Regions from separate parts of the Kurthia sp. FSL E2-0154 genome, predicted to be linked through region 2. Evidence: a T-box and tRNA genes for the amino acid it is inferred to sense, from the RefSeq annotation. Region 2 holds a T-box; the other holds one or more tRNA genes.
What was found. A T-box is a leader RNA that pairs with one kind of tRNA and senses whether it is charged. The one in region 2 lies ahead of trpS (tryptophan--tRNA ligase), so its partner is inferred to be a tRNA-Trp.
Positions count from the first base shown of each region.

Region 1 (16,313 bases), 1.8 Mb from region 2:
CGTCATCGTAATTAACATTTGACGATAGACGACAAGTTTACGGTGTTTCATATTTCGTGCTTTTTTTGTATAACCACGTTCTTCTTTAAATAATTTGTACAAATTATTTACACGTTCGAACTGTTTGCGAAGTCGACGTAAAGATTGTTTTGTTGATGTATGTTCAGATGCTTGACGAACAGCGAGACGAATCCACTTAATAATATCTGTTTGTAAATACTTAATCGATGTGAATAATCTTTCTTCGTATTTAGGCGGTAAGAAAATTAAGTTGATGATGAATGCTGCAAGTACACCGGTCATGACTGTGACAAATCGCCACATCGCGAACTCGATGAAAGAGCCTTCTTGAAATTCCATAATCACAATAATCGTTACGAGAGCAAGTGAGATGCTCCCTTCTAATTTGAACTTCATCATAATGATGAGTGTCACCACAACAGCAAATCCAACGACTACATAGGAATGACCAAATGTAAGACCGAAAATAACGGCGATAACAGCGCCGATTAGATTCCCTTGAACTTGTTCAATAATGGTTTTGTAAGACCGATAGATGGAAGGTTGTAAAGCAAAGATTGCCGCGACTCCTGCGAAGATAGGAGCAGGTAGTTCAAACCAGCTCGCTAAGTAAAGTGCGAAAACAATTGCTACACCTGTTTTTAATATCCGGGCACCTAATTTCATGTGAAAGTGGGTAACCTCTCTTTCATTCTTTATCGTCGTAACTTTATATCATATTGGAGAAACGGTCAACTATTTTTTCATTGTATACAAAATTCACGATATTTACCAAATATATTGTTACAATAGAAATAATTCAATTCATGGAGGGATTTAGATGGAATCATTGAAAAATAAAAAAGCACCTTTATTTACATTACCAAATGAAAAAGGGGAACAAGTAGCCCTAGAAAGTTTCTTAGGTAAAAAGAATGTAATTTTATACTTCTATCCAAAAGATATGACACCAGGTTGTACAACAGAAGCTTGTGATTTTGCTGCGGCTTACGAAGATTTTTCAGATTTAGATGCTGTCATTCTTGGTGTAAGTCCAGATCCAGCTGAACGACATGAAAAATTCATCGCAAAACATAACTTACCATTCTCTTTATTAGTTGATACAGATGTTAAAGTAGCAGAAGCCTATGGTGTATGGCAACTGAAAAAGAATTTTGGTAAAGAATACATGGGGATTGTACGCTCGACGTTTTTAATTAATAAAGAAGGTATTGTTCAAGAAGAGTGGCGTAATGTTCGGGTCAAAGATCATGTTGCGAAAGTAGCAGCAGTTTTAAGAGGTGAGAATGAATGATTTATTTCACATTTGATCCACGACCAGATTTAAAAAAGGATTTAGAACAGTTCATGCCAGAAGAACAAATCGTTTATGATACGAAAGTGGATAACACTCAGTTAGAAAAAGCAGAAATTCTTGTGACATATGGAGAAGATTTAACGCCTGAGCATATGAAGTCCATGAAAAAACTAAAATGGATTTTTGTTGCTTCTGCTGGAATTGAGAAAATGCCGCTTGCAGAATTGGACGAAACAGAGGTTATCGTATCGAATGTAAGAGGTATTCATAAAAAGCCGATGACAGAATCAGTTTTAGCACATATTCTATCTTACTATCGTTCATTACCAGCAATTTATGCTGAACAACGCGCACATAATTGGAAAAGAAAAATGCCTTCCAAAGAGTTAAATGGTGCAACAGCTCTTATTTTAGGACCGGGTGCAATTGGTAGTGAGATAGGGCGTTTACTTCAAGCTTTCGGTGTACACACAATTGGTTGTAATCGTTCAGGTAAACAGGCAGATTATATGGATGAAATGATTGCTTTCAATCAATTATTAGACACATTACCTCGAGCTGAGATTATTTTGTCTGTTTTGCCAAGTACAAAAGAAACAAAATATTTATTAACAGCAGATCATTTTAAAGCGATGAACCCCGACACATTATTTTTGAATTTTGGACGAGGCGATTTAGTAGCGACAGAAGTCTTGATAGAAGCACTACAACAAAAAGAGATTGCCTATGCAGTGTGTGATGTATTTGAACAAGAACCTTTACCATCAGACTCACGACTATACGACTTAGAGAATCTAACTGTGTCGCCACATGTCTCAAGTCAGTCTTCTCGTTATCTTGAAAGAAGTTTCGATATTTTTAAAGAAAACTATCGTCACTATCGTAAGGATAATCATGATCAAATTACGAACCAAGTAAATTTAAAAAACGGTTACTAATTTTCAATACCACGTGTCTATTTGAGAATAGCTGCGTGGTATTTTAATTTTGAGTATAAGAAGTTGACAGTAACCACTAATATTAGATAAACTAATTATAACAATTATAATTAAAGAATACTTATGAAGGAAGGTGCATGGCGATGTCTGAAATGCAATTAGAAACTGCGCTAGACACGCTCAAGAAAACAGGCGTTAGGATAACACCGCAGCGTCATGCGATTTTAGAATATTTGATTGAAGCGATGTCACATCCAACAGCTGATGAGATTTATAAATCATTAGAGTCGAAATTTCCGAATATGAGTGTAGCCACTGTTTATAATAATTTACGTGTATTTAAAGAATCCGGATTAGTACAAGAATTAACATATGGCGATAATGCAAGCCGTTTTGATTTTGTTACAAGTAAACATTATCATACGATTTGTCAGTCATGTGGTAAGATTGTAGACTTCCATTATCCTGGGCTTGACGAAATTGAACATTTCGCTTCACACGTAACAGGTTTTAAAATTAATTCACACCGTTTAGAGATTTATGGTGTATGTCCTGAATGTCAAGAAGAGCAGTCGCAGTAAAAACAAAAGGGAGTTGCATAACGCAATTCCTTTTTTTATTGTTAACTCTTGCCGAGTGACCTTCGTTTTAATATGATTAAAGATAGAGATGAATCTATGCATGTGTCTGGATTTCATTTTGTGCGTTTTCGAACATGATTTTCTAATGAGTAGAAGCAGGGGGAATTCAAGTGGAACATATTTTACGTCCAATTTATCAAGAGCGAGCAAGTGATCCAAACACATTAGGTGCTATCTTAGTTGAAAAGATTGATGATTTAAGTCCCGAAACAGATAATATAGATGCGATTCTTCTTATATTAGTAGCAGAAGCAGAACTACCTGTTTTTACAAAGCACTATACATATGAAGAACATCATGCAGCTATGCATATTGTGACAAACAAACAATTGCGTAAATGGTTATTATTAGGCACGAATAAAAAAATCATCAATTGGATTATGGACGGTCGTGTTGTATTTGATCGTAATGAAACAATTTATTCACTGCGACAAGAGATGCGAAATAATCCACGATACGGTCGACATGTAAAACTTGGTATTGAATTTTCAAAGCTACTTAGAAGATTTCAAGAAGGTCGTGTGAGTTTTGAACAACGTGATTATGTAGATGCTTTCTTTCAAATGATGGAATGTCTACATCATGTAGCAAGACTTTCTATTATTGAAGTAGGTGTTTATCCAGAGTTAAAAGTGTGGGAACAAGTAAAAACATATAATAATGAAATTTATGATTTATATGAAGGCTTTATTGAAAAACCACGACCTATTGATCAAAAGATTTTAGAAGTAATTGTTTATATAGAAAGTTTTATAGATCAGAAGGTTGTTGAGAGCGGTCGTCATATTGTTGAAGTAATGAAACAAAAAGATGTATGGACGATTCAAGAATTACATGAGCATGAAGAATTGAAAAATTACTCGATTAACTTAGAGGTATTTGTTGAATACTTAATTGATAAAGGTTATATTAAGATAGAACTTTTACCGACGAAGTCGAATGATGTAAAACATCGTTTATATAAGGTTGAATAAAGTTTTTAAAAAAAATTATAAAAAGTGTTGACTTCGAATAAGAAGTTATTGTATTATATTAAATGTCAGTAAGACATGACAACAAAATAACACATCAACATTGATTGGTAAGTCGGAAAAACTTTTTCAAAAAAGTTGTTGACAAACAAATCGATAAGATGATAAGATATTGAAGTCGCTAAGAAACGACGCAATAACATGAACTTTGAAAACTAAACAAGCAAGAAGATAATCACAAACAAGTCTTATCACATTAAGTGAATAAGCAATTGTTATCAAAAGATAACGCTAGCAAAGCAAATGAGCTTTCAAACTACTTTTATGGAGAGTTTGATCCTGGCTCAGGACGAACGCTGGCGGCGTGCCTAATACATGCAAGTCGAGCGAATGACGAGAAGCTTGCTTCTCTGATTTAGCGGCGGACGGGTGAGTAACACGTGGGCAACCTGCCCTACAGATTGGGATAACTCAGGGAAACCTGGGCTAATACCGAATAATCCTTCGAATCACATGTTTTGAAGTTGAAAGGCGCTTCGGCGTCACTGTAGGATGGGCCCGCGGTGCATTAGCTAGTTGGTGGGGTAACGGCCTACCAAGGCAACGATGCATAGCCGACCTGAGAGGGTGATCGGCCACATTGGGACTGAGACACGGCCCAAACTCCTACGGGAGGCAGCAGTAGGGAATCTTCCACAATGGACGAAAGTCTGATGGAGCAACGCCGCGTGAGTGATGAAGGTTTTCGGATCGTAAAACTCTGTTGTAAGGGAAGAACAAGTACGTTAGGAAATGAACGTACCTTGACGGTACCTTATTAGAAAGCCACGGCTAACTACGTGCCAGCAGCCGCGGTAATACGTAGGTGGCAAGCGTTGTCCGGATTTATTGGGCGTAAAGCGCGCGCAGGTGGTTTCTTAAGTCTGATGTGAAAGCCCACGGCTCAACCGTGGAGGGTCATTGGAAACTGGGGAACTTGAGTGCAGAAGAGGATAGTGGAATTCCAAGTGTAGCGGTGAAATGCGTAGAGATTTGGAGGAACACCAGTGGCGAAGGCGACTGTCTGGTCTGTAACTGACACTGAGGCGCGAAAGCGTGGGGAGCAAACAGGATTAGATACCCTGGTAGTCCACGCCGTAAACGATGAGTGCTAAGTGTTAGGGGGTTTCCGCCCCTTAGTGCTGCAGCTAACGCATTAAGCACTCCGCCTGGGGAGTACGACCGCAAGGTTGAAACTCAAAGGAATTGACGGGGGCCCGCACAAGCGGTGGAGCATGTGGTTTAATTCGAAGCAACGCGAAGAACCTTACCAGGTCTTGACATCCCAATGACCGTCCTAGAGATAGGATTTTCCCTTCGGGGACATTGGTGACAGGTGGTGCATGGTTGTCGTCAGCTCGTGTCGTGAGATGTTGGGTTAAGTCCCGCAACGAGCGCAACCCTTATTCTTAGTTGCCATCATTTAGTTGGGCACTCTAAGGAGACTGCCGGTGACAAACCGGAGGAAGGTGGGGATGACGTCAAATCATCATGCCCCTTATGACCTGGGCTACACACGTGCTACAATGGACGATACAAAGAGTCGCAAACTCGCGAGGGTAAGCTAATCTCATAAAATCGTTCTCAGTTCGGATTGTAGGCTGCAACTCGCCTGCATGAAGCCGGAATCGCTAGTAATCGCGGATCAGCATGCCGCGGTGAATACGTTCCCGGGCCTTGTACACACCGCCCGTCACACCACGAGAGTTTGTAACACCCGAAGTCGGTGGGGTAACCGTAAGGAGCCAGCCGCCTAAGGTGGGATAGATGATTGGGGTGAAGTCGTAACAAGGTAGCCGTATCGGAAGGTGCGGCTGGATCACCTCCTTTCTAAGGAATATAACGGAAAAGACCTTGGGTCTTATACAGATTATCTTACTTGCTGTTTAGTTTTGAAGGCTCATGCAAATGATCTTCAAACCTTGCTCTTGCGATTACTTGTCGCAGAGTAAAACTTGTTCTTTGAAAACTGGATAAAACGACATTGAAAGTAACACAAACACAAATTTCTTTTATAGATTTTGAATTATTAAGTTTTAATTTTTTAGGCTTAATGACTTATGTGAAAATTATTTCAAGATGCAAGTAAGACGCGAAAGCAAACGCAGTGAGAAGCGGAGTGTACATACGTACATGAGCATTCGAACAAGTGTAGCTGACAAAGTATTACGCAGCAGATTGGAATCAATTAGGTTAAGTTATTAAGGGCGCATGGCGGATGCCTTGGCACTAGAAGCCGATGAAGGACGGCACTAACACCGATATGCTTCGGGGAGCTGTAAGTAAGCTTTGATCCGGAGATTTCCGAATGGGGGAACCCACTGTTTTTAATCGAACAGTATCCTAACGTGAATTCATAGCGTTTTGATGGCAGACTCAGGGAACTGAAACATCTAAGTACCTGAAGGAAGAGAAAGAAAATTCGATTCCCTTAGTAGCGGCGAGCGAAACGGGAAGAGCCCAAACCAAGAAGCTTGCTTCTTGGGGTTGTAGGACACTCTACACGGAGTTACAAAGGAATGAGTTAAATGAAGCGGCTTGGAAAGGCCTACCATAGAGGGTAACAGTCCCGTAGTTGAAAGTTCATTCCCTCCAGAGTGGATCCTGAGTACGGCGGAACACGTGAAATTCCGTCGGAATCTGGGAGGACCATCTCCCAAGGCTAAATACTCTCTAGTGACCGATAGTGAACCAGTACCGTGAGGGAAAGGTGAAAAGCACCCCGGGAGGGGAGTGAAAGAGATCCTGAAACCATGTGCCTACAAGTAGTTAGAGCCCGTTAATGGGTGATAGCGTGCCTTTTGTAGAATGAACCGGCGAGTTACGATTACATGCAAGGTTAAGTTGAAAAGACGGAGCCGTAGCGAAAGCGAGTCTGAATAGGGCGAATGAGTATGTGGTTGTAGACCCGAAACCAGGTGATCTACCCATGTCCAGGTTGAAGGTAAGGTAACACTTACTGGAGGACCGAACCCACGTACGTTGAAAAGTGCGGGGATGAGGTGTGGGTAGCGGAGAAATTCCAATCGAACCTGGAGATAGCTGGTTCTCTCCGAAATAGCTTTAGGGCTAGCCTCGTGTTTAAGAATCTTGGAGGTAGAGCACTGTTTGGACTAGGGGTCCATCCCGGATTACCGAATTCAGACAAACTCCGAATGCCAATGATTTATACACGGGAGTCAGACTGCGAGTGATAAGATCCGTAGTCAAAAGGGAAACAGCCCAGACCACCAGCTAAGGTCCCAAAGTAATCGTTAAGTGGAAAAGGATGTGACGTTGCTTAGACAACCAGGATGTTGGCTTAGAAGCAGCCACCATTTAAAGAGTGCGTAATAGCTCACTGGTCGAGTGACGCTGCGCCGAAAATGTATCGGGGCTAAACGATTCACCGAAGCTGTGGATGGACATCTTAGATGTCCGTGGTAGGAGAGCGTTCTAAGTGCTGTGAAGTCAGATCGTAAGGACTGGTGGAGCGCTTAGAAGTGAGAATGCCGGTATGAGTAGCGAAAGACAGGTGAGAATCCTGTCCACCGAATGACTAAGGTTTCCTGAGGAAGGCTCGTCCGCTCAGGGTTAGTCGGGACCTAAGCCGAGGCCGATAGGCGTAGGCGATGGATAACAGGTTGATATTCCTGTACCACCAATCTACCATTTGAGTGATGGGGGGACGCAGTAGGATAGGGTAAGCGTGCTGTTGGTTATGCACGTCCAAGCAGTAAGGTGTGGAAGTAGGCAAATCCGCTTCCTGTAACATTGAGCTGTGATGGCGAGTCAATTATGACGAAGTTCCTGATTTCACACTGCCAAGAAAAGCCTCTAGCGAGGTAGATAGGTGCCCGTACCGCAAACCGACACAGGTAGTCGAGGAGAGAATCCTAAGGTGAGCGAGAGAACTCTCGTTAAGGAACTCGGCAAAATGACCCCGTAACTTCGGGAGAAGGGGTGCTCTAGTAGGGTGCAAGCCCGAGAGAGCCGCAGTGAATAGGCCCAGGCGACTGTTTAGCAAAAACACAGGTCTCTGCAAAATCGTAAGATGACGTATAGGGGCTGACGCCTGCCCGGTGCTGGAAGGTTAAGAGGATTGGTTAGCGCAAGCGAAGCTGAGAATTGAAGCCCCAGTAAACGGCGGCCGTAACTATAACGGTCCTAAGGTAGCGAAATTCCTTGTCGGGTAAGTTCCGACCCGCACGAAAGGCGTAACGATCTGGGCACTGTCTCAACGAGAGACTCGGTGAAATTATAGTACCTGTGAAGATGCAGGTTACCCGCGACAGGACGGAAAGACCCCGTGGAGCTTTACTGTAACTTGATATTGAATTTTGGTACATTTTGTACAGGATAGGTAGGAGCCAGAGAGACCGGAGCGCCAGCTTCGGAGGAGGCGTTGTTGGGATACTACCCTAAATGTATTGAACTTCTAACCCTTACCCCTGATCGGGGTAGGAGACAGTGTCAGGTGGACAGTTTGACTGGGGCGGTCGCCTCCTAAAAGGTAACGGAGGCGCCCAAAGGTTCCCTCAGAATGGTTGGAAATCATTCGCAGAGTGTAAAGGCACAAGGGAGCTTGACTGCGAGACCTACAAGTCGAGCAGGGTCGAAAGACGGGCTTAGTGATCCGGTGGTTCCGCATGGAAGGGCCATCGCTCAACGGATAAAAGCTACCCCGGGGATAACAGGCTTATCTCCCCCAAGAGTCCACATCGACGGGGAGGTTTGGCACCTCGATGTCGGCTCATCGCATCCTGGGGCTGTAGTCGGTCCCAAGGGTTGGGCTGTTCGCCCATTAAAGCGGTACGCGAGCTGGGTTCAGAACGTCGTGAGACAGTTCGGTCCCTATCCGTCGTGGGCGTAGGAAATTTGAGAGGAGCTGTCCTTAGTACGAGAGGACCGGGATGGACATACCACTGGTGTACCAGTTGTCTTGCCAAAGGCATCGCTGGGTAGCTATGTATGGACGGGATAAGTGCTGAAAGCATCTAAGCATGAAGCCCCCCTCAAGATGAGATTTCCCATTACGCAAGTAAGTAAGATCCCTTGAAGACGACAAGGTAGATAGGTTCGAGGTGGAAGTATGGTGACATATGGAGCTGACGAATACTAATCGATCGAGGACTTAACCAAAATAATTGTGTTTCAATGAACCGTTTATCCAGTTTTGAAAGAATAAAAATTATTTTAGAAAAACGATTGACATTCACTCGTTAAACTGATATAATAATTCTTGTCCTTAAGAGAAATCTTAAGAAAATAGTCTGGTGGCGATAGCAAAGAGGTCATACCCGTTCCCATGCCGAACACGGAAGTCAAGCTCTTTAGCGCCGATGGTAGTTGGGGGTTTCCCCCTGTGAGAGTAGGACGCTGCCGGGCTGTTAAAAAAATCATATCATTCCGCTGTAGCTCAGTTGGTAGTAGCATCTGACTGTTAATCAGAGGGTCACAGGTTCGAGTCCTGTCAGCGGAGCCATTTTTTCTCGGAGAGTTGTCCGAGCGGCCGAAGGAGCACGATTGGAAATCGTGTAGGCGGATAACATCTGTCTCAAGGGTTCAAATCCCTTACTCTCCGCCATGATCGCTCACAATGAACGGAAATATACAGTGGCCCCTTGGTCAAGCGGTTAAGACACCGCCCTTTCACGGCGGTAACACGGGTTCGAATCCCGTAGGGGTCACCACTTATAAAATGGAGGATTAGCTCAGCTGGGAGAGCACCTGCCTTACAAGCAGGGGGTCGGCGGTTCGATCCCGTCATCCTCCACCATTAATTCTTATATAATATTATCGCGGGGTGGAGCAGTTCGGTAGCTCGTCGGGCTCATAACCCGAAGGTCGCAGGTTCAAATCCTGTCCCCGCAACCAATTAAAAAATGGTCCGGTAGTTCAGCTGGTTAGAATGCCTGCCTGTCACGCAGGAGGTCGCGGGTTCGAGTCCCGTCCGGACCGCCATTTTAAAATAAATAATCATGTGGGTTTGTAGCTCAGTTGGTAGAGCATTAGATTGAAGCTCTAAGTGTCGGCGGTTCGATTCCGTCCAAACCCACCATTTGCCGGTGTAGCTCAGTTGGTAGAGCAATTGACTTGTAATCAGTAGGTCGAGGGTTCGACTCCTTTCGCCGGCATATCTCTTTGGAGGGGTAGCGAAGTGGCTAAACGCGGCGGACTGTAAATCCGCTCCTTCGGGTTCGGCAGTTCGAATCTGCCCCCCTCCACCATTTATTTTAATTTTTTTATTTAGGGGCATAGTTCAACGGTAGAATAGAGGTCTCCAAAACCTTTGGTGTGGGTTCGATTCCTACTGCCCCTGCCAATATAAAATAAAAGTTTCAAACATATAAATATGGCGATTGTGGTGAAGTGGTTAACACACCGGATTGTGGTTCCGGCATTCGTGGGTTCGATCCCCATCAGTCGCCCCATTTTTTTATATAGAAACATCTAAATATGGCGACTGTGGTGAAGTGGTTAACACACCGGATTGTGGTTCCGGCACTCGTGGGTTCGATTCCCATCAGTCGCCCCATTATTGGGGTATAGCCAAGCGGTAAGGCAACGGATTTTGATTCCGTCATGCCCTGGTTCGAATCCAGGTACCCCAGCCATTTTTGCGGAAGTAGTTCAGTGGTAGAACACCACCTTGCCAAGGTGGGGGTCGCGAGTTCGAACCTCGTCTTCCGCTCCATAATTTATTTCATAATGAGATGGCGGCATAGCCAAGTGGTAAGGCACAGGTCTGCAACACCTTTATCACCGGTTCAAATCCGGTTGCCGCCTCCATTTTTTTTATTTCTAAAACTTTACATATTATTATGCCGGTGTGGCGGAATTGGCAGACGCGCACGACTCAAAATCGTGTTCCTTTTGGAGTGTCGGTTCGACCCCGACCACCGGTATCCTATAAAAGACTACTAGATTCTAGTAGTCTTTTTTTTATTATTCTTTTACACTAAAGTTAATTCAATTGGAAAGGTGGTAATCTATTGTTTATTCCTGAAACGGTCAAGAAGGCTATAGATACTTATATGTCGTTAAGCCATAAGTTATTACCTGATTATCAGTTAGAGCTCTTTATACATGGCTCTATTGGCTTAAACACATATGAATTAAACAAAAGTGATATCGATTGTATTATTGTAACGAATCCAGAACTAACATTAGACCAGAAAGAAATATTGAATCAACTCCATTTGCAATTTGAACAACAAGAAAACATACCAATGGATTGTGTATATATAGCTAAAGCAGATCTATCATCCCAATCCCCATTTTTAAATACTTATTTTTACTATAATGAAGGAATACTAGATTATGGTGATTACTTTAACTTTAATCTGGTTACTTGGTGGACTTTACATCAAAATTATCAAGATCCTCCTTTTCCAACGACTACAGGTTCTCAACTTCGACACTATGTATTTCAGAATATGCAGCAGTATTGGAAACCTTATGTCGAAAGATTGAAGCAAGAAGTTCAATTAGATTTATCTATTTCTGATGAAGAGATAAAAGAAGAAATTGAATGGATTGTATTAGGGTTACTTCGTCAATTTTATACGTTAAAGGAGGTGGGGGTGACTTCAAAATATGATGCTGGTATATATGGATTACAGCATTTACCGAAACAATGGCATCCAGTTATTCAACTAGCTATCCGTATAAGGAAAAATGAGTTAGTAGTCGTTTCTGTAGAAACAATGAATCAAGTAATTGATTTTGCGGAATTTTTAATTTCATATTGTGAAAAATTAAAATCGACTGATTAGGTCGATTTTTTTTGTTCTGTTTATGTATTCTAGTTGAATTGTAAAAATTATGAAAATGTATGTATCTGTCTTTTAAATATAAGTAAATACTGTGCTAATGAACTGGTTCCAAAAAAAAGAAAAAGATGGTTCTTTTATTTTAAAGTGGTATTCTTCATAATCTATGTAAGCACTATAAAGAAAGGAATAAAGGGGAATTTATATAAGTTAATACAGAATATATGGGGTTGTATTAGCTTTTTTTGAAAATGTGTAGCATGCTTTTAAGCTTGAAAGCAACGAGAGTCTACAGCGTGAAGGGGGAAATAACATGGGGAATCAGAATAACAAAGAATTTACAAAGTCGATGTCAAAGGTTGATGTACTTTTCCTATCACTAGGCGCCATGCTTGGTTGGGGATGGGTTGTTTTATCAGGAGAATGGATTACAGGAGCAGGCTTTTTAGGAACAATTATTGCATTTATATTAGGAGGATTACTTGTAATCTTTATCGGTTTAACGTATGCGGAGCTTTCGGCAGCGATTCCTAAAACAGGTGGCGGATTAGTATTCGTTAAGCGTGCATTTGGTAAAAAGAGTGCATTTGTAGCAGCATGGGGTGTACTTTTTGGTTATGTATCTGTTGTAACATTTGAAGCAGTTGCATTACCAACGGTTATTGATTACGTAATGCCTGTTGAACATAAAGTAAGTCTTTGGACATTAGGTGGTTGGGAAGTGTATCTTACATGGGCTTTAATCGGTTCTGTAGGTGCAGTCGCACTAACAGCACTAAACTTCTTTGGAATTAAACCAGCAGCTATTTTCCAAAATGTTTTTACAGTTGCGATTGTATTAGTAGCAGCTCTTATGGTATATGGGGCTTTTGCGAATGGTGATATGAAAAATTTAGATCCGATGTTTACAGATGGATTCGGAGGTACACTATCTGTACTTGTTATGATTCCATTCTTATTTGTAGGGTTTGATGTTATTCCACAAGTAGCAGCAGAAATTAAAGCACCTGGTAAAACAATTGGTCGTATTATTATTGTATCAATTGTCAGTGCGGTATGTTTCTATTTATTCGTTGTCTTTGGTGTAGCAGCAGCATTACCAGACGAACAACTTTTAACAAGTCAATTAGCAACAGCAGACGCAATGGTTGCACTATTTGGTAGTCCTGTTTGGGGATATGTCCTAGTGATTGGTGGTATTGCAGGAATTATTACAAGTTGGAATGCCTTCATTATCGGAGGGAGTCGTATTTTATATGCGATGGCAGAACATCATATGATTCCAAAATGGTTTGCCTATATGCACCCGAAATACAAAACACCGACAAATGCGATTATCTTCTTGGGTATTTTAGCAGCAGTTGCGCCTTTCTTAGGTCGACCGGCACTTGTATGGATTGTAGATGCTGGTGGAGTGGGTATTATCGTAGGTTACTTATTAGTATCTTTTGCGTTTATGAAGTTACGAAAAGTAGAACCAGAATTACATCGTCCATATCGCATTAAATATTGGAAGTTTACAGGAGTGGCAGCGATTGCATTGAGTATTTTATTCATTACATTCTATTTACCAGGCATGCCTTCAGCACTTGTATGGCCTATGGAATGGCTAATTTTAGGTGTATGGTGTCTCATTGGATTTATCTTATATATGATTAAACCAAAAGAAGCGATTGCTTTTGAGGTAGTTAGTGAAGGTAGCAATAAGTAAAATTATATGAATATGATGATGAAGTATAAGAAAAAAAAACGGAATCGTGCTGTGACACGGTTCCATTTTTTCGTTGCGAACTCTAAAAGAGGAAATGAACTGTTTGTCACAACCTCTTTGAATTTTAAAAGGTATATGAAATACTTTTAGTTAATCTATTTTCTTATTTAAAAATTTTTTCTATTTCTGTTTACATATAGTATGATAGATATGATGTCTTAGAAAAAGGAGGGTACAATGAAACGTTTTATTGCAATCTTTGTTCCTGCACTTTTTTTAATTGCTGTCATTACGAGCTATATGACATTTGCCCAGTCCTATGAGTGGACTGAAAATACCATCATTGCACATGCAGGTGGTGGAATAGAGGGAGATAAATATACGAATTCACTTGAGGCTTTTCAAAATAGTTATGAGAAAGGTCATCGCCTCATTGAGTTAGATATTAATATGACAAGTGATGGAAAAGTAGTAGCGCGACATGATTGGAAAGATATAAAAGACCAAACATATGAAACTTTTAAGAATCGACTTTATAAAGACAAATATAAACCAATCGATTTTCAACAAGTTATTAAATTGTTAAAGAAATATGATGATGTTTATATTATTTTAGATGGTAAAACAAAGTCACCTCAAGCAGTACGAACGCTGTATAAAAAAATTAATGTCTATACTAAAAACTTAAAGCCACGTGATAAAAAACGTCTTATTCCTCAAATGTTCTACAAACAAGACTATCAACTATTAAAAAACTATGGTTTTAAAGATGTACTCTATGTGATTGGGCGTGAAAGTTATACAAATCAATCATTAGCCGAATTTTGTGATGAACGAGGTATTCGGGCAGTGAGTATTGATAAAACATTTGTAAATACCCCTTTAGTACAAACGTTGAAAAAGAAAAAAATTGTTTCTTATACGTATACTGTGAATGATCGAAGTACGATGAAAAGACATAAACAAATGGGGGTTCATGGATTCTTCTCTGACTTCGTTGATGCGTATTAAATAAAAAAGGTCTGCATGCTTTTAAGCACTATGCAGACCTTTTTTATAGCAAAAACAAGTTGTTACATGATCGTTTACAAGGCCGCTTGCTTGCATAAAAGCATAAACCGTTGTCGGACCTAAAAATTTAAAACCACGCTTTTTTAAATCTTTACTAATGCGTGTAGAAAGTTCTGTAGTCGCAGGCACTTCAGATAATTGTGTGAAGTGATTTTGAATTGGTGTACCCCCTGTGTAAGTCCAAATGAATTCATTAAAGCTTCCGAATTCTTTTTGAATATCCATGAATAAGGTAGCATTGTGAACCATTGCTGTTAATTTACCACGATGACGAATAATTCCTTCGTTTTGTAGTAAGTGCTCAATTTTGGCTTCATCATATTGTGCAATTTTTTCATAATCAAAATAATCGAATGCTTCGCGCATTGTTTCACGCTTTTTTAAAATGGTTGCCCAACTTAACCCAGCTTGCATACTTTCTAAAATAAGTGTTTCAAACCAATCCGAATCTTTAGTAATCGGTACACCCCATTCTTCATCATGATACTGTTGATCAAGCTCGGAAACATTTGCCCATGCACAACGTGTTTTCTCCATTGTCATCTCCCTTTCAAAAAAACGAATATTTGTTCTTATTATAACAGACATCTGTTTGACATATTCGATTTTTACAATGAAAGAAAAAAATTCGGAGGTTCAGATGAAGAAAAAAGCGATTTGTATAGGTGTCATTTGCGGTTTAGTGATTGAAGTGTGTACACTTATGATTCAAATCACTCTATAATAGAGGAGAGTATAAAAAAAGGAGCTTGGCATATGAAACAAAGACCGATGCGTTTACAAAAAGGTGACACAGTAGGGATTGTCGCTCCTGCTAGTCCACCAAATCAACAGCAATTAAAAAAATCACTCGATTTTATTGAAGGGTTAGGGCTTCAATATGTAATGGGTGAGAGTGTTACAGCGAAAGAACATTATTTAGCTGGTAGTGATGAATTACGTGTACGTGACTTACAGCGTATGGTAGAAGATCCGTCTATTCGTGCTATTTTCTGTGCAAGTGGTGGATATGGTTCTGCGCGTATTGCAGATCAACTAGATTATATGCTATTTGAAGAAAATCCAAAAATCTTCTGGGGTTTTTCAGATATTACATTTTTACACACAGCGATTGGTGAGTTGAGTAACTTGGTAACATTCCACGGCCCAACACTTTCCTCTTTAGGTAGAGAGGATATCCCAGAACGCACGTATTTAATGTTTGAGCAGTTATTTAATCCAGCAGAGATTTACTATGATGAACGTATTTCACCACTTCAAACAATCGCAAGAGGGCGTGTACGTGCGCCGATTGTTGGCGGTAATCTAACATTACTGTGTGAAACACTCGGAACAAAATTTGAAGTGGATACAGCAAATAAAGTGTTACTCATCGAAGATACTGGATTAGAGCCAGCACAGATTGATGCGAAGCTGAATCAATTACGCATGGCACGAAAGTTCGAACATTGTGCGGGTGTAGTCATCGGTAGCTTTACACATGCAGAACCACGTGATTATAAAGATTCACCGTTTTTAGATGCACTATTTACTAGTTACTTTAAAGACTTCAATAAGCCTGTTGTGAGTGGCTTTAAATTTGGACATGAAAATTTAAATGTTGGAATTCCTTTAGGCGTAGATGTTATTTTAGATGCAGATGAAAAAGTATTAGCCTTTTTACCAGGTGTAGAATAAAGAAAAAGTTCGGACACACATCGTGCCCGAACTTTTTTAAATGGTCGTCTGTAATTGCTCTTTATTCAAAATGGCATATGTTGCATCGCCTCCGTGAATTTGTGTAAACATCTTAGAAGCAGAAGCGAGTAACTGCTCACATGACTCATGAGAAAGTGATGGTGGTAAATAGAAAATTTGAAGTGCGTCTGTT
Region 1 is NZ_JBBOPO010000001.1:2,023,493-2,039,805, reverse strand. It holds gene MHB75_RS10080 (FUSC family protein) at 1-687, opposite strand, end outside; gene bcp (thioredoxin-dependent thiol peroxidase) at 842-1,315, shown strand; gene MHB75_RS10070 (NAD(P)-dependent oxidoreductase) at 1,312-2,256, shown strand; gene perR (peroxide-responsive transcriptional repressor PerR) at 2,394-2,837, shown strand; gene MHB75_RS10060 (nucleotidyltransferase-like protein) at 3,008-3,871, shown strand; rRNA gene MHB75_RS10055 (16S ribosomal RNA) at 4,190-5,737, shown strand; rRNA gene MHB75_RS10050 (23S ribosomal RNA) at 6,099-9,028, shown strand; rRNA gene rrf (5S ribosomal RNA) at 9,159-9,274, shown strand; tRNA gene MHB75_RS10040 (tRNA-Asn) at 9,295-9,371, shown strand; tRNA gene MHB75_RS10035 (tRNA-Ser) at 9,381-9,473, shown strand; tRNA gene MHB75_RS10030 (tRNA-Glu) at 9,505-9,579, shown strand; tRNA gene MHB75_RS10025 (tRNA-Val) at 9,590-9,665, shown strand; tRNA gene MHB75_RS10020 (tRNA-Met) at 9,687-9,763, shown strand; tRNA gene MHB75_RS10015 (tRNA-Asp) at 9,774-9,850, shown strand; tRNA gene MHB75_RS10010 (tRNA-Phe) at 9,872-9,947, shown strand; tRNA gene MHB75_RS10005 (tRNA-Thr) at 9,951-10,023, shown strand; tRNA gene MHB75_RS10000 (tRNA-Tyr) at 10,033-10,116, shown strand; tRNA gene MHB75_RS09995 (tRNA-Trp) at 10,138-10,211, shown strand; tRNA gene MHB75_RS09990 (tRNA-His) at 10,245-10,320, shown strand; tRNA gene MHB75_RS09985 (tRNA-His) at 10,349-10,424, shown strand; tRNA gene MHB75_RS09980 (tRNA-Gln) at 10,429-10,503, shown strand; tRNA gene MHB75_RS09975 (tRNA-Gly) at 10,509-10,583, shown strand; tRNA gene MHB75_RS09970 (tRNA-Cys) at 10,605-10,678, shown strand; tRNA gene MHB75_RS09965 (tRNA-Leu) at 10,713-10,794, shown strand; gene MHB75_RS09960 (aminoglycoside adenylyltransferase domain-containing protein) at 10,882-11,664, shown strand; gene MHB75_RS09955 (APC family permease) at 11,975-13,372, shown strand; gene MHB75_RS09950 (glycerophosphodiester phosphodiesterase family protein) at 13,610-14,383, shown strand; gene MHB75_RS09945 (DNA-3-methyladenine glycosylase I) at 14,405-14,980, opposite strand; gene MHB75_RS09940 (S66 peptidase family protein) at 15,200-16,120, shown strand; gene MHB75_RS09935 (B3/B4 domain-containing protein) at 16,157-16,313, opposite strand, start outside.
Region 1: it encodes a tRNA-Trp, which carries the amino acid that the T-box ahead of trpS (tryptophan--tRNA ligase) is inferred to sense. The anticodon was not compared.

Region 2 (16,313 bases):
TCAATTGATGTATTATCGTCATCTGAGTTAAAGGAAAATAGAAAAAATGAGATTTAATAAAAGGGTGAGTTATTTGAAAGATGTTTTTGATTCTCCAAAATATAAAATATAAAAATATGAGGGTAATTAAATGAAGATAAAAAAATATTTGTTTGTATTAATAGAAATTATTTTATTAATCTGTTTAGCTTTATTCACGACAAGAAAAATGTACGATGCAGCATTTATCATTTTGATATTTTCACCAATAATTTTAATGAGTATTTTAATTTTAGGGAAATTGTTAAAAAGTAAGAGAAAGCCACAATATCTGATATTTAGTATCATAATACATACTTACATTGGACTAAATTTGTTTAGTATTTTTGATTCGCAACTTGATTGGAGAGGGCCTTTCAGATTCCCCAAAGCTCTAACTAATGATCAAGGTGTCTTTGAATTGATTGTTATTTTAACTGGAGTTAGTTTACTAATTTCTGTTTTAATAAGTGGAGCGATTTTATATAGTCAAAAGAAAAAATCTAATAAATAGGTTAGAGACTTCTTTTTTGAAACATACATTAATGAGATGGATGAAAAATAAATAAACCTAAATTTGAAAAGACCTCATTTCATCTGTAAATGTGGTCTTTTTAATTCATTACGAACCACCGTGGTGACGTATTAATTAAGGAACATCGACTAAGTTCCGCAAAAAATTTTCAAGGAACATCGACTAAATCTGCACGTCCTGTGCAAACGTCGATGGAACCGACATCGTGTCGGTCTGTGCAAACGTCGATGGATCTCACATCCTGTGAGGCCCACATCTAGGTGATAATGATGAACTGTTATCATAGAATGGTTATACGTACGGTAATTAAAGCAGAATAAAGAGGTGAGAAAATGGATTTAATCGTACCGGAAAGTGATTACTTCGAAAATAAAAAAGAGTGGATGCGTGTTTTTGAGGTGTTACAACAGCTCGTTAAGGAATATCCAAATGAACCGAAATATCTTTGTAAATTAGCATTTCTTTGTTGGTATCATACTTCTGAATCAGATGGAGACCTAGAGAGTTTAAATGAAGATGTGTTAGATTCTATGTTAATGGCATGTTTTATAGAAGGAAGAGAGCAATTTAGTGAAGATGTTAATTTCCTCGTTGTATTTGGCCAAATGATGCACCTTACCCCGTATCTTTTTGAACATGAGAATTTTGATTATTTCGCTATTGAAAAGCTGGCGTTGGATAATATTGAGAAAGCATTTATGATGGCTCCTAATAACCTTTTTATAAAAAAATTATTTATAGAGACTCGATATATCCCAGAAAATATTTCATCTAATAGACTTTTAAATCGTTTTAAAAAGTTATTGAATATAGAGACAGAAAAAGAATGTAATGTGTTAAAAAATAAAGTAGCGCATGACATCTCGAATTTTGGTTTTTCAGGGCTGATGTTAGAGTTTTTCAAGGATATGAATCCCCCAAATAGTTTGTGAATGATTAATTATAGAAAGGGATATTTAGCCCATCACTGAATAAAATTTTAGACTTTGCCGTATCAGTGGCATTTCTTTAAAAAGAATACTCATGATAATGCTTTTTCTGTAGTTAATTAAATAATTTACTTGGTTCACTGACGTACACAACAAAAGTACAACTTCTTGCTATAAAGAAAGAGGCATAGTCATTAATGAATTTTAAACAAATATTTTATTTTTTTGTCGGAATGTTAATTCTATTATTAGCAGGTGATATAACTTATAATACGGAGCATATTATTCCGATTTTCATAGTAATGGTATCAGTTTTTTATTTACTATATACGGAGATTTTTAAGAATAAATTTTCAATAAAGAGCATGTTAATAGGTATAATGATTGCATGGTTCATATATCATTTTGTGAATATTTGGTTTTTACAAAGTGCATCTTTAAAATAATACATGATGTCGCACCTCAAAAGTAAAACTGAATTTTGAGGTGTTTTTTTAATGTCAAAATATACGGCGAAGTTTATATATACCAAATAATTACTTATGATATATAATAGAGTGAGAACAAAAGTTCGTAATTTTATTATAGAGAGAAGTGAGGATAGATGAATGTATATGTAGATGATTTACGAGATTGTCCTGAAGGGTTCACAATTGCTAGAACCTTTGAAGAAGCGGTGACTTTATTGGAACAGCATGAGGTGGATATTTTGTCATTGGATCATGATTTAGGTGAGGATGCAGAGGGGAATCTACTGCCGACAGGGTATGATTTGGTCAAGTACTTCTGTGAACATGGTTTACGAGCAAATAAAATTTATTTGCATACTGATAATCCGGTAGGACGAGAAAATATGTATGAAACGTTGAAGGGGGCAAAGCGTAGAGGTTTTATTGATGAAGATATTGAGATTTATCATTATTCCATCATACCCAATCGTTATAGTGGTCCAACTGAATAAATAAAAAAAGACATGTACGCATGTACGTGTCTCTTTTTTGTTTATTGTCTGTGTGAATCGATATCTTGTGCTTCACCTTTTGGAAGGATTGCGCCTACGATTACGACGAATACTGCAAATACAACTGAGAAGATTAAACCTTGCTTCACTTGTTCCATTTCGAATGGTGTGTTACCGATAGCAGAAGTTACATAATTTAAAAGTGTAAATAATACAGCACTCCAGAATAATAAAACGATGTATTTCATTGATTTTCACCTCTGATTTTACATTTGTACTCTATTAATAATAGCATAACGAAGAAGTAAATTGAAATACTCTTTTCATTCGTACAGTAGATTTTGTCAAAGTTTTGTCAATAGTGTTGAAAACTGAAAACGGTTCGATTATAATTAGTACCAGGTATTAATAATTGGTATTTGAAAAGGGGCGCTATAGATGGCAGCTGGTTTAATTGGTATTGGACGTTATGTACCAGAAAATATCGTGACAAATGCAGATTTAGAGAAAATGATGGATACATCAGATGAATGGATTCGCACACGTACGGGGATTGAAGAACGTCGTATTGCGGGAGACGATGAAAATACATCTGATTTAGCTTTTAAAGCAGCGGAAGCAGCAATTAAAGACGCAGGAATTACAGCGGATCAAATCGGTTTAATTCTTGTGAATACAGTAACACCTGATCAACCATTCCCAACAGTCGCATGTATGATTCAAGAACGTTTAGGTGCAACGAAGGCAGCGGCGATGGATCAATCGGCAGCTTGTGCAGGTTATATGTATGGATTAGTAACAGCGAAGCACTTCGTTGAAGCAGGTACATATGATTATGTATTAGTTGTAGGTGCAGAAAAGTTATCAAAAATTACAGACTGGACAGATCGTAACACAGCCGTATTATTCGGTGATGGTGCTTGTGCAGCTGTAGTTGGCAAGGTATCAGAAGGTCGTGGTATATTAGCTTATGAACTAGGAGCAGATGGTTCTGGTGGCAAATTCTTATATCAAGATGAACATGATCACATCGCAATGAATGGTCGCGAAGTATTCAAATTTGCGGTACGTCAAATGGGCGAATCTGCGATGAATGTAATCGAAAAAGCAGGTTACCAAAAAGAAGACGTGGACTTCTTAATTCCACACCAAGCAAATATTCGTATCATTGATGCAGCACGTAAACGTTTAGACTTACCAGAAGACAAGGTAGCAGCAGTGATTAGTAAATACGGTAATACATCTGCCGCTTCAATCGGGAATGCGATGGTTGAATGTGTAGGAAATGGTAAAATCAAAGATGACGATTTAATCGTATTAGTTGGTTTCGGTGGCGGTCTAACATGGGGCGCAATCGCATTACGATACGGTAAATAAAATTTAACGAGCTAGAAAGAAGGGGTTTTAGACATGACGAAAAAAAGAGTAGTAGTGACAGGTATTGGTGCGGTTACACCTTTAGCAAATGATGCACATGCAACATGGGAAGCCATCAAAAAGGGTCAATCGGGTATTGGGCCACTTACACGTATTGATGCAGAAAAATTTCCTGTAAGTGTAGCAGCAGAAGTAAAAGATTTCGATATCGAACAATACGTAGTGAAAAAAGAAGCGCGTAAGATGGATCGCTTCACACACTATGCACTTGCGGCAGCAACAATGGCTGTAAAAGATGCAGACTTAACAATCGACGATTCAAACGCACCGCGCGTGGGTGTATGGTTAGGTTCAGGTATTGGCGGTATGGAAACATTTGAACAACAATACACAAACTTAATTACAAAAGGTCCACGTCGTGTGAGCCCGTTCTTCGTACCAATGATGATTCCAGATATGGCAGCAGGTCAAGTTTCGATTCACTTAGGTGCAAAAGGTATTAACACATGTACGGTAACAGCTTGTGCTACAGGTACAAACTCAATCGGTGATGCGTTCAAAGTAATCGAACGTGGCGATGCAGATGTGATGATTACAGGTGGAACAGAAGCACCAATCACGGAGTTATCAGTAGCTGGTTTCTGTGCAAATACGGCACTATCATTAAATCCAGATCCAAAAACAGCTTCACGTCCATTCGATAAAGAGCGTGACGGTTTCGTTATGGGTGAAGGTGCAGGGATTGTCGTATTAGAAAGTTTAGAACATGCTTTAGCACGCGGCGCGAAAATCTACGGTGAAGTTGTAGGTTACGGTGCCTCAGGTGATGCATATCATATTACAGCTCCAGCTCCAGGTGGAGAAGGTGCAGCACGTGCGATGACACAAGCGATTGAAGATGCAGGAATTGACCCATCTCAAATTGATTACATTAATGCACATGGTACATCAACTTACTACAATGATATGCTTGAAACAGAAGCAATCAAAAAAGTATTAGGCGACCATGCACAAAAAGTAGCAATCAGCTCAACAAAATCAATGACTGGTCATATGTTAGGTGCAGCTGGTGGCGTAGAAGCTATCTTCTCAGTATTAGCACTGAAAGAAGGAATTGTTCCACCAACAATGAATCTTCAAAACCAAGCGGAAGAGTGTGATCTAAACTACACACCAAATGCAGCGGTAGAGAAAACAATGGAGTACGCATTAAGTAACTCATTCGGCTTTGGTGGACATAACGCAACACTTGTATTCAAAAAATACGAAGCATAATAATACAAAGGCATTACATCTTTTTGGTGTAGTGTCTTTTTTTATTCCATTTATTGTTATGTAGAGTTATAATGTAAAGTAAGCTTTACATTCGTCGGAGGAAAATATGAAAAACCATGTAAGAGATTTGCGGATGCAGTATGATTTATCGCAAGATGCATTAGCAGAAAAAGTAGGGGTATCACGACAGACGATTATTTCACTTGAAAAAGGAAAATATAATCCATCCATCATGTTAGCTTTTAAATTAGCACGTGTGTTTCGATGTCAGATTGAGGATCTTTTTATTTATGAGGAGGAGAATACTTGAAGAACAAACAGCTGGTATTTTATAAGAGGGGCGTAAAACCCCTACGCCTTTAGGCTAGGGGGATGTAAGCCCTAACTACCTTGTGTTTGAATGTATTTTTGAATAATCTCTTTGCTAACATTTCCAATGCTACAAGAAAAGTATCCGTCACCCCAAAAGGTGCGTTCTTTCCAAAAATGTCGAGAAAGATATTCGTGATGCTTTTGCCATATCCGATAAGTCGTGAGTTGCTTCAACAACCTAACAATTTCAAGAATACTCCATTTTGGAGAATAACGAATTAATACATGAATATGGTCTTGGTCGATTTCTTGCTCAATAATCTGCCAACCGTAATAATTAGAAATACATTCGATTTCGGTCTTAATATCATGACCTACTTTTAACAATAGCTTTTTACGATATTTACAAACAAATATCAAGTGACACATAAGTAAATGTTTGCTGTGGTTTTCAGAAATATAATCCATTATTTTTCTAAGCCTTTACGAATTAGTTCGTAAACTGCACTTGCGAAGGTTTGAATATTGTGTTTTTCTCTATACTCTTCAATTCGTATTACCAAATCAATAGGGAATTTAATCAGCTTTGCTACACGTTCCATTAGTTTCACTCCTTTTAAAGTATATACTTTTGAAATATACCGACGCTTAATATATACTGATAGCATATCCTAAAAGGAGGTGAAAATCAATGTTAGTAAATAAGGCGTATAAATTTCGGATATATCCAAACAACAAACAGACTGAACTAATCAATAAGACCATTGGTTCTGCAAGGTTTGTCTTTAACTTCTTTTTAGGCAAACAAAAAGACAAAGATGCTTACTGGTATCTCTGTGAAGAAATGGTTCAAAACGGACAGCTTCCAGTGAACAACTGGAAAGGAAAGTGTTTGAACAAATATGAAACCGTTAAAGCAGTTAAGGAATTAAAGAAACAGTACATTTTCTTAAAAGAAGTGGATAGTATTGCATTGCAAAAATCTGTTGAAAATTTAGCAGATTCTTACGATAGGTACTACAAGAAACAGAACAAATATCCACGTTTTAAGTCTAAAAAGAATCCTGTTCAATCTTACACAACAAAGCATACGAACGGAAATATCGCAATTGATGGTAACTATATTAAGTTACCTAAACTTGGTCTTGTTCGCTTTGCGAAAAGTCGTGAAGTTACAGGAAAAATCCTACATGCAACGATTAGACGAAATCCGTCAGGAAAATACTTTGTTTCCATCGGAACAGAAGTTGAAGTTAAAGAATTACCCAAAACAAAATCAGCTATTGGAATAGATGTCGGACTCAAAGATTTTGCCATTCTTTCAGATGGAACGACTTATACTAACCCTAAGTTCTTTCGTACATTGGAAGAAAAGTTAGCAAAGGCACAACGTACCCTAAGCAGACGAACTATTGGCGGTGCGAACTGGTATAAAGCAAAAATCAAAGTGGCTCGTATCCATGAAAAGATAGTAAATATACGTAAAGATTACTTGGACAAAATATCTACTCGTATTGTCAAAAACCACGACATTATTGGAATGGAAGATTTGTCTGTCAGTAATATGTTAAAGAATCGCAACCTTGCCAAAGCAATCAGTGAAGTGTCATGGTCACAATTCAAAACCATGATTGAATACAAAGCCAAATGGTACGGAAAACAAGTTGTGACGGTTGCGAAGAACTTTCCATCCAGTCAGCTATGTTCTTGTTGTGGCTATCAAAACAAAGACGTTAAAAATCTTGGATTGCGTGAATGGGGTTGCCCAAAATGTCATACCCATCATGATCGAGATATTAACGCAGGACAAAATCTTAAAAATGAAGCTATAAGACTTCTAACCGTAGGGACTACGGAGATAGCCTAATCAATTAGAGTTCGATAGAACTCTGTACTTAGGAATCCACTATGGCTTTAGCCTAGTGGTAGTTCAAATATTAGGTACTATTTTATTCATTAATGCACTTGTACTGAATCTACCATCGATTTTAAACTTTGAATTTCCGAATGCAATCATGGCATTTGGTCTAGCCATTATGGCGTTTTGTCTTGCCTATTTAACGCCGCATTTTGCAGAGAAAGATGAACGTGCGCAGAAGATTCGAGAACGCGCAATATATATGAGTTATTTCTGGGGTATGGGCTTCTTGTTGGTTCTTTTAATCGTATTCAATCCATTATCTACGTTCGAGTTAGCTGCTTTTCAATTATTATCATTATTTATCGCACTCTATCTATCCATCGTCTTTTTAAATATGGTTTACTACGCAAGAAAATATTAAAACAGGCTATATAAAACATAGCTGTCGCAACAAAAAGAAGTACAACCCCTTTCCTCCTTTTATTGGCGTTCGCAACAAAAAAGAAGTACAACCCCTTTCCTCCTTTTATTGGCGTTCGCAACAAAAAAGAAGTACAACCCCTTTCCTCCTTTTATTGGCGTTCGCAATAAAAAAGAAGTACAACCCCTTTCCTCCTTTTATTGGCGTTCGCAACAAAAAGAAGTACAACCCCTTTCCTCCTTTTATTGGCGTTCGCAACAAAAAACTGGAACCGCACCACAGCGCGATTCCAGTTTTTCTTATGCTCATATGAGATGATGTCTTTTATAGCGTATTATTTTTTCTTCTTCACTTTACGACCTAAGCCCATCGCTGCTTCCATACGGTCAATTGTTGCTGAAGCAATCGCATTTGCTTTATCGCGACCTTCATCTAAGATGCGGTCTAATTCAGGTGAATCAATTAATTCTTTATAGCGTGCTTGAATTGGTGCTAGATGGTTGATTACAGCCTCTGCAACACCTGCTTTAAAGTCACCATATCCTTTACCTTCATACTTCGCTACAACTTCATCAACTGTTTTACCTGTAAGTGATGATTCAATAATAAGTAAGTTAGATACGCCTGGTTTGTTTTCAACATCAAAACGTACAACACCCTCTGAATCCGTCACAGCCGATTTGATTTTCTTCTCGATTTGTTTTGGCTCATCTAAAATACGGATGGTTGCCTTTGCATTCGCATCTGATTTACTCATCTTCTTCGTAGGGTCTTGTAGGGATTTAATGCGCGCACCGTTCTTCGGTAATTGAATATCTGGTACAACGAATGTTTTACCAAAACGTTTATTGAAGCGCTCTGCTAAATCGCGTGTTAATTCGATATGTTGTTTTTGGTCATCACCTACAGGAACTAGGTGTGTATTATATAGAAGAATGTCACCAGCCATTAGCGGTGGATATGTTAAAAGACCAGCCGATACCGATACATTTTCTTTTGATGATTTATCTTTAAATTGTGTCATGCGCTCTAATTCACCAATTGAAGCGATACATTGTAACATCCATCCAGCTTGTGCATGTGCTGGTACTTCAGATTGAATGAATAGAGTTGATTTGTTTGGGTCAATTCCAGCTGCTAAGTAAGTCGCTGCAAGTTTACGGATATTTTCATGCAACTCTTTTGGATCTTGTGGCATTGTAATCGCATGTTGATCAACGATACAGAAGATGCTATCATATTCATCTTGTACCTCTACGAATTGACGAAATGCACCGATATAGTTTCCGAGTGTAATGACGCCTGTTGGCTGAACGCCTGAAAAAATTCTTTTTTTCATTTTTTCTTCCTCCTTCAAATAAAAAAACATCATGCCTCCCTAAAAATAGGGACGAATGATGTTTTGAATCCGCGGTACCACCCAAGCTTGTCATAAAAATATGACCACTCCACCTCGTAACGTGAGGTAATGCGAGCTAAGCTACTTTTTGTCTGTTCACAAAGCTGGCTCCGAAGTCCATTCGACCAAGTGTATCATCTGTTCTCACCAACCACAGATTCTCTGAATATACAAAACTTGATATACTACTCTTCATCTTCGCCTACTATTTCATTGGTTTGATTATATGATAAACATTCTGTAAATGCAAGCGTGTCAAGGGGTGAACGTATTTTCGGTTTTTATTTTCAGTCGTTGTATGCTAAATGAGAAAAAAGATTTTGAAAACTAGGTTTATGTCTATGGAATAAGGGAATAAATATATGTAGTGAAAACTAGATATAGACAAAAAAAGTGTTGGTAAATACAATATGTACGTATTGTAAAATTTTTAAAAAACTATATTCAAACGAATGATTGTATTGTATAATAAGTTTATACTTCTTTATTAGATTTATTCTAATTTAAAAATAACAATTGTTTAGCTCTATACATTTGAAAGGATGTGCTAGATATGATGGTAACACTATTTACATCTCCGAGCTGTACTTCTTGTCGTAAGGCAAAGGCTTGGTTAGAGGAACATGATATTGCATATAAAGAACGTAATATTTTTGCGGAACCACTAACAATCTCTGAAATCAAAGAAATTTTACGTATGACAGAAGATGGGACAGATGAAATCATCTCGACACGTTCTAAAACTTTCCAAAAATTAAAAGTGGATGTAGAAACACTACCTCTACAAAAGTTATATGAATTAATTCAAGATAACCCAGGTTTATTACGTCGTCCGATTATTTTAGATGAAAAGCGCTTGCAAGTAGGTTATAACGAAGATGAAATTCGTCGTTTCTTACCACGTAAAGTACGTGCTTATCAACTTCAAGAAGCACAGCGCATGGTAAATTAGCAAACTCAGGCTGGGACATAAGTGCAAAAAATACATCCCACATGAGCATAAGAAAAACTGGAACCGCGCTGTGGCGCGGTTCCAGTTTTTCGTTGCGAACGCTAAAAAGGGGAAGTGAAATGTTTCGTCCCAGCCTCAGTTTTTTTATGTTAAAGTGCGTCATTTTAGAAAGACGTACTAAAATATAAAAATCAAGTCAAAACGATTGCATTTCATGTGAGACTTTTCTACAATTCATATACAATAGCTAATAGAATCTTTTTCTTTTCTTTTTTTCTGTTGAACACTTACAATAGAAGTAGTAGAGTTAGTTATTCACGTAAGCAATTTGCAGTAAGTCGTAACTAACTGAAGGGAGTTGTTTAGTATGGATATAGAACGCATTAATGACAATACTCTAAAACTTGTGATTTCATATAAAGATATAGAAGAACGTGGCTTTACAAAAGATGAAATTTGGTTTAATCGAGATAAAGGCGAAGAACTATTCTGGGTCATGATGGATGAAATTGACGATGATCAATTTGAAGTGAACGGTCCACTCTGGATTCAAGTAGTCGCGAAAGAAGTCGGTCTTGAATTAACAGTGACAGTTGTAAATGCACCACATGAATTATTTAATGAAGGTATGTTAGATGTACAAAACAAGGGAAGTCAGTTTGCAAATATGTTTGAATCCGATCCATTCACAACCAATGCACAAGATTTTGAAACAGATACCTTCCAATTGTTAGAGGACGCTGTTTTTGAATTAGAAAGCTTTGATGATTTGATTCCGCTAGCAAAATCAATGCCAAGTGGTTTTGATGAAGTGAATGAGTTATATGTATATGAAGGTCGATATTACTTGTACATTGACTTCACACGAGTGGTAGATGTTGAATTACAACAAGATTTCCTAAGTCCGATTTTAGAGTATGCAAAACTTTCAAATCAGACAATTCACGTACTACGTGAATACGGAAAAGCGATTATGGAAGGCGATTGTTTCGCCATTACACGCGAACATTTTTAAAAATAAATAAAATTAGAGAGCTTCATCATTTTATATGGTGAAGTTCTTTTTTTGCGTTAGATTTAGTCTATTGTTTTTTAAAAATCACCCTTTTTTAACAGTTGAGTAAGAGGAATATTTCTTTTATAGTGAGTAAAATCACAATAAGGGGGTCATGTATTGCTGAGTGCATTAACGGAAAAACAGGAGATGGTTTATTTAACGCATGAATTATCAAAAGAGCGTTTGCTTGAAATACGTCAAACACAACATTTTTATTGTCCAGCGTGTCATGAACAATTGATTTTAAAAATTGGGCAAGTCATGATTCCTCATTTTGCACATCGAAAAAATGAACATTGTCAGGTTTTTTCAGAAGGAGAATCGTCACTTCATTTACAGGGGAAGTATGCATTATATCATTGGTTACAGTTTCAACATATTCCGGTATTAGTGGAACCTTATCTAAAAGCGATTCAGCAACGCCCGGATTTATTAATTCAACAACAAGATAAATACATAGCTGTTGAATTTCAATGTAGTGCTTTAACACCCAAACGTCTTACAAAAAGGAATAAAGGTTATCAACAACTAGGAATTGAACCGCTCTGGATTGTCAAAGCGAAGCCATCTTTTTATGAAGGGGTTCAGTGTGTTCAATTAGCTCCTTTTTACCAACAGTTTATATTAAATCGACAGCTTCTTACATTTGATGTTGAAAGAGAACAGTTTCAAATGTATGACCATCTGATTCATATCGCAGGTCGTCGCTATCTCGCCACAGCGAAAAGAACACCCATACACCATCAACCTTTTCCGCTGGAGTTAGTGATTCCGTTTGAACAAGAAAAAATAGCAGAACAGTGGTTGCAAGAACGTGAGCGATATTTAGTAAATCGCTTACGGTTTAACCGTCGTGGTATTCAAGATTCCTTTTTTAAGCTATGTTACGAGCATAAAATTATGTTGCAAGCACTGCCGAATTGGATTGGTATCCCAAGTAGCGTCCAATTATCTGTTCATCCTGTTGAATGGCAATTAGCACTGATTTGCTTCATCCGCTCAGGAGTGACACAAGATTTATCATCGCAATTGTATCATCATAATCGTACATGGCATATTCCTGAACGAGCAATTAGGACGTATATTGACTTCGTTCAACGTGAAAATCCTAACTTATCATGGCAAGATTTAGAAATTAGTTCGATTTCCGAAGAAATTTATCACCAATATGTTGCATTAAAGTTTGATAATTGAGAAAATAGAAAAGAACAAATAAACTAATTATAAAGTAGGGGGTTACGCAGATGACAGAAGTGAAAAAAATGCCATTACGTCATGAAGTACCAGAAGAATTAACATGGCGTTTAGAGGATATTTTTGCGACAGTAGAAGATTGGAATACGGAATATGCAGAGGTAGAAAACTTATTAAAACAAGCACCTGCATTTCAAGGTACATTAAAAGACGGTGCTGAAGCAATGTTAGCTGTTCTTCAATATCGTGATGAAGTATATACACGTTTAGGTAAATTAAATGCGTACTCGCATATGCGTGCAGATCAAGATACAACAAATAGTGAATTCCAAGCGCTAGATAGTCGCTGTAGCTCATTAGTAGCGAAAGCAGTAACAGCACTTTCATTCTTAACACCAGAAATTCTTTCATTATCAGAAGAACAAATCGCAGACTACTTAGCGAATAACGAAGCATTACGCTTATATAAACAAGAGTTAGACGAAATTAATGAACAGCGTGCACATGTCTTACCAGCAGAGCAAGAAGCGATTTTAGCGCAAATGGGTGAAGTGACACAATCATCTTCTAATACATTCGGTATGTTAAATAATGCTGATTTAGAGTTCCCAGTCATTAAAGATGAGAATGGTCATGATGTGCAGTTAACACATGGTAACTATGTACACTTTTTAGAGAGTGCGGATCGTTCTGTACGTGAAGCAGGATTTAAGGCGATGTACGAGACATTCGGTAAATTCAAAAATACATTCGCTTCAACACTTGCAGGGAATGTCAAAGCGCATACGGTATCTGCTCGTATCCGTAAATACGATTCAGCTCGTCAAGCAGCTATGTCGAATAATCATATTCCAGAAAAAGTATACGATCAACTAATCGAGACGGTACATAAAAATATTCATTTAATGCACCGTTATTTAAAATTACGTAAAGAAGTACTTGGTGTCGATGAACTGCATATGTGGGACGTTTATACACCACTTGTAAAAGAGACAAAGATGGAGATGCCATACGAAAAAGCAACAGAGTATATGTTAAACAGCTTTGAAGCAATGGGCGATGAATATGTAGGGATTGTTAAAGAAGCACTTGAGAATCGCTGGGTAGACGTTGTAGAGAACAAAGGGAAGCGTAGTGGAGCTTATTCTTCAGGTTCATATGGAACGAATCCGTATATTTTAATGAACTGGCAAAATAATTTAGATAATTTATATACGTTAGTGCATGAATTTGGTCACTCTGTTCATAGTTACTACACACGTAACAACCAACCAGCTGTGTATGGGGATTATTCAATCTTCGTGGCAGAAGTTGCTTCCACGTGTAATGAAGAGTTATTAACAGATTATTTACTGAAAAACGTAGAAGATGAGAAATTAAAGATCTATATTTTAAATCACTGGTTAGATTCATTCCGCGGCACAATCATTCGTCAAACGATGTTTGCAGAGTTTGAACACTTAATTCATGAGATGGACCGTAACGGTGAACCACTAACAGCAGATGCGCTATCTGAAAAATATCATAAACTGAATAAATTCTACTTCGGTGAAGATATGATTAGCGATGAGGAGATTGCATTAGAGTGGGCACGTATCCCTCACTTCTACTACAATTATTATGTATATCAATATGCGACTGGTAAATCGGCCGCGATTGCATTAAGTACACAAATTCTAAATGAAGGTCAACCAGCAGTTGAGCGTTATACAAACAACTTCTTAAAAGCGGGTTGCTCAGATACACCAATTAACGTATTACGCGCAGCAGGTGTAGATATGGAATCTGCTGAACCAATTCAATTAGCCTTCGATCAATTCGAACGTAACTTAGAAAACTTAGAAGCATTACTTTTAGAAAAATAATGTCTGATCAGTTGGTTTCACAATAAAGTGGAACCAACTTTTTTGATATGTATTCAAAAAACAAAGAAGTTTGAATAATACAGTCTTAAAAATACATAGACACAGAAGAAGAAAGTAGAATGAAATATACTCTAAATAGATCATGCTAAATTTTTATCTAAAAGGAAACGAAGATATGATAAATTTCATAGAAAATAAAAATACTTATTTTGGTATTTATAAAATAAAAAAGAAGTTTATTTTGTCGGATTTTATCGGTTTTTCCAAGTGTAATTTTGGTATCGCTTTCAATGTGTCTAAAATGTGAAAATAAAATAAAACCATTGCTATATAAGGATATAAGTGATAAAGTAACTAGTGTGAAATAAATCACAAACAAACATACACCCCTTTGTTTGAACGTGAACATTTCTCCCATCCCCTTTGTGAAAATGAGCGCTCTCGTAGAGTCGCTCATTTTATTTTTTTTGTAATTTTTATAGATGACAAAAATTCCCTAAAGGAAATTTCATTTATTTATTAATAACAAATACAGATAATAAAACATTTAATCAATCACTTAATTAGATGCGTTGTTATCTGTATTATTTTTTTTAGAAAAATAAAATAGTACAGAATTGAGTGGAGTAATACAGTTTTATATAGATGCGAACGATAAGTATAGATATGAAAATAAAAAACGTCCAAATCTTAACGGTAATCATTTGAAAACGTTTTATAAATTAATATATTCGTTTTTGAAGAATAGAAACTGTTATGAAACACATGGCTAAAAAGAATATTTACCTTAATCTACTAAAATAGAGCGAAAATAAAAAGTGTTCATAGGAGCGTTCCTTTTTATCAACATGAATATTTTTGACAAACAAAAAAGAACTTTGACATTTTGATACGTCAAAGTTCTTTTTATGATGATTAGTATGCAGTTTTTAAGCGGAATAGCGAATGATGTTTACAATGAATGCGTTCAATCTTTTGTTGAAGTAATCGTTTTTTTAATTCACGATCAGCTGCATTTTCTGAAATGTCATAAAAACTTGCCACTTCTTCAGCCGATAATACGTGGAATTTTTTAAATAATTCTTCTAATGGTGGTGGTGGTGCTTGCACTAGTTCTTCTTCGAGTAATTCCGATAAAATTTGTTCGTAAATTTCATAAGAATAGGTTCCAGAAACTTTTAGTCCTTCATCTTCAATATTGCCATTGAAAAATACAAAGCTTGGTACTTCCTGTACATCCATCTCATGTGTAATACATAAATCACTTTGGAATGAACGCGCTGCTTCTAGCGAGCGGAAGTCTGCTTCAAATTCTTCAACATCTAATGAAACGGCTTTAGCAATTTCCGTTAAGGTATTGCATGAACGAATATTTTTTTCTTCCGTAATCTGATATTCAAAGAGTTTCATTAAAAAACGGTGCCCTACTTTTTTACCTTGCAATTCAGCTGCTTTTACAGCAATTGAAGGTAATACAGGATGTGATAAATCAACAAGTTCTTCGTGGCTTGTGCAGTTATTAATACGATGACAAGCAACATTTAATGAAGACAGCTCAGTACTTAAAATAAAACGAATTGAAAAGTAATGACCGTAGTTTACTTGTAATTTACGAATAATCGCATGTAAGTCTCTGCTTTTCGACTGAAGTAAATCAATAAATACATATAACTCGATTGGCTTACTGTAGGATGCCGGTGGTGAGACAGGGTCCGTCACTAATTGTAAATGAGTCACTCCTCCATTACCTCCTCATCTTCATCAGGTGCATTAATCATATGGTGGGCTGTTAAAACAAGGCGTTTATAATAAACTTCTCTAAATTTACCCTCTAAACCTACTTCGTCCATTGCTTCAGACATACACTCTAACCACGCTTGAGCGCGTGCAGGTGTGATTTTGAACGGCATATGGCGTGCTTTTAACATGGGATGTCCATGTTCTTCAGTATATATATTTGGGCCACCTAAATATTGTGTTTGGAACTGTATTTGTTTGCGAGTAGTCTCGGTAAAATCGTCTGGAAAAATGGGTTTTAAAATTGGATTTTGCGCAACTTTAGCATAAAAAATATGCAACATCTTATCTAAAGTCTCCGCTCCAATCTCCTCGTAAGGAATAATCGGTCTTTGAATCATGAATCATACTCCTTTACTT
Region 2 is NZ_JBBOPO010000001.1:203,685-219,997, forward strand. It holds gene MHB75_RS00880 (hypothetical protein) at 131-532, shown strand; gene MHB75_RS00885 (hypothetical protein) at 886-1,485, shown strand; gene MHB75_RS00890 (cyclic-phosphate processing receiver domain-containing protein) at 2,087-2,443, shown strand; gene MHB75_RS00895 (DUF2929 family protein) at 2,485-2,691, opposite strand; gene MHB75_RS00900 (beta-ketoacyl-ACP synthase III) at 2,882-3,820, shown strand; gene fabF (beta-ketoacyl-ACP synthase II) at 3,854-5,095, shown strand; gene MHB75_RS00910 (helix-turn-helix transcriptional regulator) at 5,202-5,405, shown strand; gene tnpA (IS200/IS605 family transposase) at 5,477-5,875, opposite strand; gene MHB75_RS00920 (hypothetical protein) at 5,875-6,009, opposite strand; gene tnpB (IS200/IS605 family element RNA-guided endonuclease TnpB) at 6,099-7,274, shown strand; gene MHB75_RS00930 (hypothetical protein) at 7,330-7,689, shown strand; gene trpS (tryptophan--tRNA ligase) at 8,024-9,028, opposite strand; T-box leader at 9,073-9,296, opposite strand; gene spxA (transcriptional regulator SpxA) at 9,645-10,040, shown strand; gene MHB75_RS00945 (adaptor protein MecA) at 10,408-11,055, shown strand; gene MHB75_RS00950 (competence protein CoiA) at 11,215-12,291, shown strand; gene pepF (oligoendopeptidase F) at 12,342-14,156, shown strand; gene MHB75_RS00960 (DsbA family protein) at 15,072-15,893, opposite strand; gene MHB75_RS00965 (globin domain-containing protein) at 15,890-16,294, opposite strand.